4 regions of the Paenibacillus sp. FSL R10-2771 genome follow, and region 4 is predicted to be linked to each of the others. Evidence: riboswitches for the same ligand, from Rfam matches in the RefSeq annotation. Region 4 holds a riboswitch; each other region holds the start of a gene.

Region 1 (2,197 bases), 4.4 Mb from region 4:
CTCACCGTCACCAACATAAATACCGACATGAGAAATGCCTTTGCCGCTTGTATTGAAGAATACAAGATCGCCCGGTCTCATTTCATCGCGGGATACAGCAGTGCCCATCTCATATTGGGAGCCGGATTGGTGGGGCAGGTTAATTCCGATCTTATCAAAAACATACATTGTAAATCCGGAGCAATCAAAACCGTTCGTGGATACACCGCCGGATACGTATTTGGTCCCGATGGCTTTGTCGATAACTTTATCCATTTTGGAATCCGCGAAAGCGCTTCCTGCTCCAATGGTGAAGATGATGGAAAAGCTTAGTACTGCGGCTGCTAGCTTCTTCTTCAAAAGTAAATACCCCTTCCAAATGCCTACGAGGTTAGCTTAAGGGTTCGGTTGAAGGTCCCCTATGACCCCTCTTAGAATAGGAGGTCAATTCACCCAAAGTTGGTTCCCCCGTTTCCCTAAATCTTTAGGGAACTCGGCACGACTGTTGATTAGGATTAGCTGTTATTCAATACATGACAAAACCTTTGTTAAAAGCGATTCAATAATTACAAAAATGTTACTAAAAGCTCACTGCGATAATTGTAGCAAAGACTAGGGCGCTTGGCAATCACTTATAACATATTAATGCATTTTTTTTGCGTTTTTTAGAGTTATAGCTGCATAGAAAGACTCATATTTACGCAGCAGGTGAGCTATTGATGAATTTTTCTTTGGATTTGGGATAAAAAGGTGTTTCAGGGCCTGCAGATGAGTGTAAAAGGTAGAATAAGGAAAAGGAAAAACCCGGAAATGATTACGGCAATAATCAAAACCGGGCTCGTATAAGTTACATTTAGTTGTTAGAGGTACGAATATTCGAGGAAATGTTCAAGGGTTCAATCGTAAGCGACAGCTTGGTAGGCTGTTGTGCTCATCACTCTTTTAGCGCCAACGTAGCGGTTGGCCCAGTATGCCTGACTCAGCGAACTGATGGTTACACCACGCGAAGTGGAGGATTGTGCGAATTTGCCATTGCCGACATAAATACCGACATGGGAAACTCCGTTGCCCAGGGTATTGAAGAATACCAAATCACCGGAACGCAAATTACTCTTGGATACGGCTGTTCCAACGCTGTACTGTGCCTTAGAGGTGCGCGGCAGGGTAAGGCCGATACTCTTGAATACGTATTTGGTGAATCCAGAACAATCAAAGCCGCTGGTGCTGGTGCCCCCGGTTTTATATGACGTTCCAATGGTTTTTGAGATCACAGTATCCATTTTGGAATCTGCGAAAGCGCTGCCTGCCCCAAGTGTGAATACCATCACAAGACCCAGCGCTGCTGCGGTGCATTTCTTCTTAAAGTTCTGACTTCTCAAAAGATGTACTCCTTCCAAGGCCTGCGAGGTTAGCTTAAGGATTCGGTAGAAGGTTCCCCTATGACCCCTCTAAAGCGAGATCAATTCACCCAAAATATGGTTCCCCCACTCCCCGGTGCAGGGAATTCGGCGTTTTGTGCACCAGAATAGTGACATATCGACATAAGGTTAAAGGCTTCGGTTACATAGCTGCTTAATTCCATTTGAAAGATTACAAATTTGTTACTAGTAGTACAGGCATCATTGTACCAGAGGATTTACAGTTTTGCAAATCAACTTGTCGCAGCTGTAAACAAAAAAGAGTCATGCACCTCACCAGAGGGGCGATGACTCTTTTAGTATGCCGTTTTGGCGGCCGATTATTGTGGGAATGATTTACTGGACCAGAGATGATACTGCGCGGCTATGCCCCACATTTTGAATAGGGTGGACGGCAGTGGAGCTGCCTGGCGCAGGAGCAGGGCCGGGAGGCCGGGGCAGAAGAGCGCTGCAGCGCTGCAGAGGATCAGCGTCAGCAGACTTCCTGCGCCTATAATGACGGATATCCCGATGGAGTGAAGAAGCACCTTCAGACAGATCAGCAGCGAAGTGAACATGCCCGTGCCGGCGGTATAACCGAACTGCATATACAGCAGCAGCTTGCGGATAAGGAAGAGGTAGACGAGCCAGCCCAGCACATAAGGCACGAGCGTCAGCAGCAGCGGATAATCGAGAATGCCGTTCAGAAGCAGACGGTACATCTTCGGCAACAGCCAATAGAGCGGCAGAAGGGCCAGCGCCCATTCAACGAGACTGAACAGCAGTACAGGCAGACCATAACGCTTCATCCCGGGAAAAAA
Region 2 (2,197 bases), 3.8 Mb from region 4:
GCGGTTCGCCAAGGGCGGCAAGGGCAAGCGCTGATTTCTGGCACTGGAACAGATAGCATAGCATTAGCAAATGGAGAGCCGTGGCGGATGCTGCGGCTTTTATTAATATGTACGACGTCAGCGGATTTACTCTATGCAGCGCTTGCTACGCGGACTGAGAGGACCTTATTTTGTGAAAAAGCCTGCTTTTTTGCCCGTTGCGGACTCAGGCGCGCTTATATTGTTCGAAGGAGCTCAAAATGAGGCGAAACTGGTTAGTTAAGGTCCTCTGAGTCCGCATGGATCGCTGATTCGACTGATTGGGCGAAATAACGGATCTACAGTCCGCATGGATCGCAGCAGCATGCTTGAGTCTATTGTTGCAGGCCCCACCCAGCTCCCTATCCCGCCGACGGACGCGGGACAGCTGGCCGCGCAGCAGCCATCTGTTCGCGAATCCCTCTGAGCTGCGCTTTCAGCTCAGGAACGCTTCGCTGCAGGATGAGGCTGATCTCGGGCAGCGGCAGCTGGATGCCGTACCATAAGGCGCTGGCGATCTGATCCTCCCAGGTGAGCAGGGCAGAAGAGCAGCGGCCGCGGTCTTGAGCAACCAGCGAGCATTGCCGGATGCATTCCCTGTAGGAGGCAAGGGAGTAAGCATCTGCTTGGATGCTGCCCTTGAGCCAAGGCTCATAGAGTGCCGCGAATGTAGCAATTGCGGCTTGATCGGCGCGGGCGCCCTTCTCCAGCAGGAGACAGCTTAGCGCATAGATGGTTCCGCTATATTGCTCAATATAGCTGGTGAATCCGGCAGCGGGAACTGCATTGGACGATAATGGGTCTGGCATGTGGACACGTTCCTTCCTGAATGTGGGCGATTTATAGTTTGGATATGTAGTTGATAGGTTTGCCGAAATGCTGATCCGCCGGAATAAGTGCGCAAAAAACCGCAGACAGAGGAGGACCTCTGCTGCGGTTTTGTTACAGGCGTAAGAAGCCTGGGGCAAAATCGTGGCGGATCAAGATCTCTCTCTTTACGCTTACGGGGTTAGCTGTCGGATTCGGACGGTGAGAGTCGCCCTACCTTTTGAGACTGCGTAATTGAAGTCTCCTTCGGATTCACCCCAAGTAGGCCTGCGGCCTGATGGTTCCCCCGTTTTCCGCTTGGCGGAAATTCAGCGTGCATTCACATTATCGCTGGTAACTTTCAACACGAATCATACCCTTTCAGGATTGTCTTTGTAAAAATGGAAAAGAGTGCTTCTGCGCCGGATTTGCAATAAATTGCTGCTTCGCGAGGAATATTGGAGACTAAAACCATATATGTGGCCGATTATCATCCGTTTATCTCGCTCAATCGCCGTTTTTTATTTTTGGGAGGTAGCGGTGAGGGAACTCCGGAAATATTAATGCGTTAGACCGGAAACGCCGTCGATATTGATTTTTTGTGAAATGGCGTATTAGTGAGTAATCGGGAGATAATGAGAGATTGAAGATGAAGTAAGCGTTACCCGTCTGGCAAATAGATTCGTGAATGTGTTATTAGAGTAATTATGGCGGTTTACAATTTGTACCTGAATTAGAACCTGATTCTACGAAAAGTGTACCTTTCTAGCCGCACAAACCATACATCCGGGAGGGCCTAATTCCCGCTTCCCGAATGCTTGACTTGGACCCTACTCCAGGGATTATTATTTGAATCTGTAAGGGCAGACGGTCAGTAAATTACCAAGACTGAAAGCCAAACTAAGAAGCTGGATTAAGAAGCTAGATTAAGAAGGAGGCCAGCAGCCAATGGAGCCTGTTTTTACGATCGCCGAGGTAGCAGAGCGGACAGGACTCAGCCAGGATACCATCCGCTATTATGAGAAAATCAAGCTCCTGCCCCCGGCAAGCCGCAAGGAGAACGGCCAGCGGGCATACAGCAGGCGTGAGCTGGACCGGGTGCATTTCGTCGCTATTCTCAAAAGAACCCATATGCCACTGCGCACCATTCAAGAATATATCAGGGCTTCAGCGGAAGAGGACTACGAGGAATGCTACAGTGTGCTGGACAGGCATAAAACGTTGATTGAAGAGCAGCTCACGGAACTTACGGCGGCACTGGAGCTTATGAAATACAAGCTGAAGAACTTCCGGGAGCTTAAGGACGGCAGGTTCATCGCGGAAATGGAACAGAGGAGGAACGAAGTGTGAAAATTGGGATGAATACGGAGCT
Region 3 (2,197 bases), 1.4 Mb from region 4:
GCCGAGTCCGTCTATGCTTATGTATCGCAGGCAGGCGAGGTTTTGGCGTCACCTGCGCGGTACATTGAAGCCATAATGAAGGAGTAGAGAAGATGGCCCTACAATTCCTCTTAAATCTGTTGATTGCCTTTCTGTGGATGGCGATAAATAACGATGGCTCTGGCTCAAGCTTCATAGCCGGCTACGTCATCGGTATTATATTATTGCTGATTTTGACGAAATCCCTGGCCCGGACCCGGCCATTCTATCTCATACGTATATGGGCTATACTGAAGCTTCTGCTGATCTTTGCCCGTGAACTTACGGTCTCGAATTTCGTGGTCATCGGCCATATCATCCGTCCAAAGCTGGCTATACGTCCCGGTATCTTTGCTTATGAGACTGCCTTGACCTCGGCTTGGGAGGTTACGCTGTTATCGTGCCTGATCTGTCTGACGCCGGGAACCCTGACTCTTGATGTTTCGAAGGATGGCAGGACGCTGTACATTCATGCACTTGATATTAAAGATGCAGAGCTGCTTGTCGCGCAGATTAGAGGCACTTTCGAACAAGCGATTATGGAGGTGACCCGGTAATGATCCAAGTTATGCTAACCGTGGCAATGATCATTCTGGCGCTGGCGATGCTGGCATGCCTGTTCCGTCTCCTGAAAGGGCCAACCCGATCAGACAGGGTTGCCGCGCTCGATACGATAGGCATTCATGTACTCGCAATGATCACTGTTTTCTGTATGCTGCTGGATACCCAGGACTTTCTTGAAGTTATTCTGGTTATCGGTATTCTGACGTTTATTGGAACAACGGCACTGGCCAGATATATTGAACGGGGAGCCGTTATAGAGGATGGAGGGAACCCGAATGACAGGTGAACTGATTAGCTCCATTCTTGTGGTGATGGGTGCAGTCTTCTGCGGCTTAAGTGCCTTCGGCTTGGTCCGGCTGCCTGATGTGTACCTGCGTTCACATGCGGCCACCAAAAGTGCAACCTTCGGGGTGCTGTGTCTGCTGACAGGAGGCTTCCTGTACTTTTGGTTTAAAGACGGAACGGTTAATATCAAGCTGCTGCTGGCGATTGTTTTTGTATTCATCACTTCACCGGTGGCAGGCCATTTAAATGGCCGGGCAGCCTACCGTTCCGGAGTTCCCTTATGGAAGGGAAGCATACAGGATGATCTGAAGGTCCTGGGGGAAGAGCGTCAGGAAACGTCTGCAAAATAATACTTAATCGCTGAATTCCTTATAGGAAGCGGGGGAACCAGGTTATATGGGGTGAATCTCGGGATAGACGAGTAGGGCTACTTTCAGGCCCGAATCCGGCAGCTAACCCCGCAAGCGTTCATGAGAGGATGCACTGTTTATGCCGCATATTGAAGTGAATGGAACGTCGCTGTATTACGAGATGTCGGGCAACGGTCTGCCCATTGTTTTTATTCATGATTATTCGACCTCCCATCATCTGTTTGAGCCGCAAGCGGATTATTTCAGCAAGCGTGCGAAAGTAATCGTATTCGATTTAAGAGGGAACGGGCAGTCCGGTAAAATGGATGTGGAGATTAGTCGGATCGTAGACACACAATGTGAAGATTTGAAGCTGTTATTGGACGCTTTATCTGTAGAGAAGGCTGTGATCGTAGCTTGTTCCAGTGGTGCTGTGCTCGCCCAGCTCGACAGACCGCACGAAGGAAATTGCAGCAGAGTATGGTGCGGTCATTTATGACTTTGAATGGATCGGTTGTTCAAGGAACTGAACAGTGAGGGAAGGGTAACCTCAAGCCTCCGGCGAAACCGGCGGGTCCGGCGGGACTGCAATATCCAGTGGATCGGCCCGTTGCATAAGTATTTGGCGGCGGAGGGCCCACGCTGGAGAGCAATATATGTACCACGCACTTCATGAAGAAGCACTCAAATATTACGACAAGTTTCTGGAGACCGGTCAAGGCAGGATCGAGGACAATATCCGGATGGATCTACGGCCAACTGCCTTCGCAGGCAGTTGGCCGTTTTTGATGCGAAAAAACGCAAATAAGTAATTTCACACATTTATTTCGTGGAACACGAATACTATTAAAATATATAAGTCCACTAGAAAGAGGAGAGATGTTATGGTTCGCCATTACACGCAGCTGGAATTGATCACGATATCGAAATTACCTCCGACCACAGTGAAGAGATGGCTAGAGTATTTCTCTTATTTTGTA
Region 4 (2,197 bases):
TGCATTCTGCCGCCGGAATTGTCTCTACTTGGCCTGGTTCGTCTCGGTTGTTGCTGTAGCAGGCAGTCTGTATCTCAGTGAAGTGCTGAAATATGAGCCCTGCAAGCTATGCTGGTTTCAGCGGATATTTATGTACCCGCAGCTGATTTTGCTCGGAATCGCCACTTACCGGGGGGATAAGCGCATTATCCCGTATGTCCTTCCCTTAAGTTTGATTGGCGGAAGCATTTCGATCTATCATTACGCAGAGCAGAAAATTCCGGCACTCAGCAAGGTGCTTCCATGTACAATCGGTGTGCCGTGCAACACGGATTATCTGAATTATTTCGGATTCATCACCATCCCGCTGCTGGCACTCATTGCGTTCGCATTAATCACAATTCTGCTATGGACAGGGCGTAAAGAGGATGCAGGTGAGTAAGAAGCCGTCAGGCAGAATGAAGAGTAACTATTTCCCTTAAATTAAGTGTAAATTATTATGCAGAAACGCTGTAAAATCACGCGATAAAGGGATAATGAAAGAGAATGAAAGATCAAGACATACCGGATCATGGATTTGGTTGTTTTGGTTGTTTTTCATTCTTTTTTCATTTGTTTCAACGCTTTACGGAAGAGGCATTGTAGATTAATATTAGTCCTTGTGAGAAGTTGAATATGCGCTGAATTTTCCGGAAGGAAAAACGGGGGAACCAAACTTGGCCGAGTGCCAACGGGGTGAATCGGAAGCGGGTCAGCAGACTCGAAAACCGTAGGGCTACCACAGCCCGAATCCGCCAGCTAACCTCGTAAGCAATAGTGGGATAATGACCATGCACTCAAGGCATGCGGATCATTTCCGTATGCTTATTTTTGTGCCTGCATTTATGAAATCCACTTATGAAAACAGCGCGCGGTACTGCCGTTTCAACTTAACAAAGAGAGGAACTGTTACTACAATGGTAAGCAAGGTAAAACGACTATTGATCGGGCGTCCGATGAAGTCGAACGAACTCGATCATGAAAAGTTATCCAAGGTGAAAGCACTGGCTGTCCTGTCTTCTGATGCGCTCTCGTCTGTAGCCTACGGAACAGAACAAATCTTAATCGTACTTGTGGCCGCAGGTTTCACAGCTATCTGGTACTCATTGCCAATTGCATTAGCCGTATTGGGCCTGCTGGCCATCTTAATCCTGTCTTATCGGCAGACCATTTTTGCTTATCCGCAAGGCGGGGGCGCCTATATTGTTGCCAAAACCAATCTCGGGGTTCATACCGGCTTGCTTGCCGGCGGCTCTTTGCTGGTGGATTATATTCTTACGGTGGCGGTAAGCGCCTCGGCGGGAACGGATGCGATCACATCAGCGTTCCCGAGTCTTCATAATCATAGTGTACTCATAGCGGTTACTGTCATTCTGCTCTTAACGATTGTCAATCTGCGGGGTGTTACTGAATCTGCTTCATTCATAGCCATTCCGGTATATCTGTTCGTCGTCTCCATCTTTGTACTGATTATCGCGGGAGTCTTCAAGTATGCAACCGGCGGTGCTCATGCCCAGGTTCCTGAGATCGGCTCGGCGGTATCGAACGTCAGTATGTTCCTTCTGCTTAAGGCCTTCAGCTCCGGCTGTTCGGCACTGACCGGGGTAGAAGCGGTCTCCAATGCGATCCCTAACTTCAAAGCACCGGCTGAGAAAAATGCGGCTAAAACGCTGATGCTGATGGGTCTGATTCTCGGGGCTATGTTCACGGGGATTACGCTTTTGGCTTATTGGTACGGTATCATGCCGGACGAGAAAGCAACGGTTGTGTCACAGATTACCGAGTCTACCTTTGGCCGCGGCGGTTTGTACTTCTTCATCCAAGGCATCACCGCAGTAATCTTGTTCCTGGCGGCGAATACAGCGTATTCGGCCTTCCCGCTGCTGGCGTTCATGTTCGCCAAAGACAAATATTTACCCCACGCCTTCATGGTGCGCGGAGACCGGCTGGGATTCTCCAACGGCATTATTTTCCTCGGCGTAATGTCGGCTGTGCTTGTAGCTGCTTTTCACGGAAATACCGAAGGGTTGATTCCATTATACGCCGTTGGGGTATTCATTCCGTTTACCCTTTCACAGCTTGGCATGATGGTCCAGTGGTACAGAACCAAGCCTAAGGGCTGGCAGAGCAAATTCGCTGTGAATACAGTAGGCATGCTCACAACCTTAACCATTACGCT

Evidence for each region. Region 4 has a riboswitch for cyclic di-AMP ahead of NSU14_RS12825 (APC family permease). Riboswitches for the same ligand answer to the same signal wherever they lie in the genome.
Region 1: another riboswitch for cyclic di-AMP. It lies ahead of NSU14_RS31815 (C40 family peptidase); the one in region 4 lies ahead of NSU14_RS12825 (APC family permease).
Region 2: another riboswitch for cyclic di-AMP. It lies ahead of NSU14_RS29095 (hypothetical protein); the one in region 4 lies ahead of NSU14_RS12825 (APC family permease).
Region 3: another riboswitch for cyclic di-AMP. It lies ahead of NSU14_RS06560 (alpha/beta fold hydrolase); the one in region 4 lies ahead of NSU14_RS12825 (APC family permease).

What each region holds. Positions count from the first base shown of each region.
Region 1 is NZ_JBBOBM010000001.1:7,352,680-7,354,876, reverse strand. It holds gene NSU14_RS31820 (C40 family peptidase) at 1-339, opposite strand, end outside; cyclic di-AMP (ydaO/yuaA leader) riboswitch at 345-488, opposite strand; gene NSU14_RS31815 (C40 family peptidase) at 876-1,304, opposite strand; cyclic di-AMP (ydaO/yuaA leader) riboswitch at 1,362-1,500, opposite strand; gene NSU14_RS31810 (hypothetical protein) at 1,718-2,197, opposite strand, start outside.
Region 2 is NZ_JBBOBM010000001.1:6,752,960-6,755,156, reverse strand. It holds gene NSU14_RS29100 (hypothetical protein) at 1-34, shown strand, start outside; gene NSU14_RS29095 (hypothetical protein) at 381-827, opposite strand; cyclic di-AMP (ydaO/yuaA leader) riboswitch at 1,003-1,170, opposite strand; gene NSU14_RS29090 (MerR family transcriptional regulator) at 1,774-2,175, shown strand.
Region 3 is NZ_JBBOBM010000001.1:1,551,387-1,553,583, forward strand. It holds gene NSU14_RS06540 (Na+/H+ antiporter subunit D) at 1-87, shown strand, start outside; gene NSU14_RS06545 (Na+/H+ antiporter subunit E) at 93-575, shown strand; gene NSU14_RS06550 (Na(+)/H(+) antiporter subunit F1) at 575-868, shown strand; gene mnhG (monovalent cation/H(+) antiporter subunit G) at 858-1,217, shown strand; cyclic di-AMP (ydaO/yuaA leader) riboswitch at 1,216-1,349, shown strand; gene NSU14_RS06560 (alpha/beta fold hydrolase) at 1,357-1,716, shown strand; gene NSU14_RS06565 (MerR family transcriptional regulator) at 2,102-2,197, shown strand, end outside.
Region 4 is NZ_JBBOBM010000001.1:2,940,382-2,942,578, forward strand. It holds gene NSU14_RS12820 (disulfide oxidoreductase) at 1-421, shown strand, start outside; cyclic di-AMP (ydaO/yuaA leader) riboswitch at 648-807, shown strand; gene NSU14_RS12825 (APC family permease) at 936-2,197, shown strand, end outside.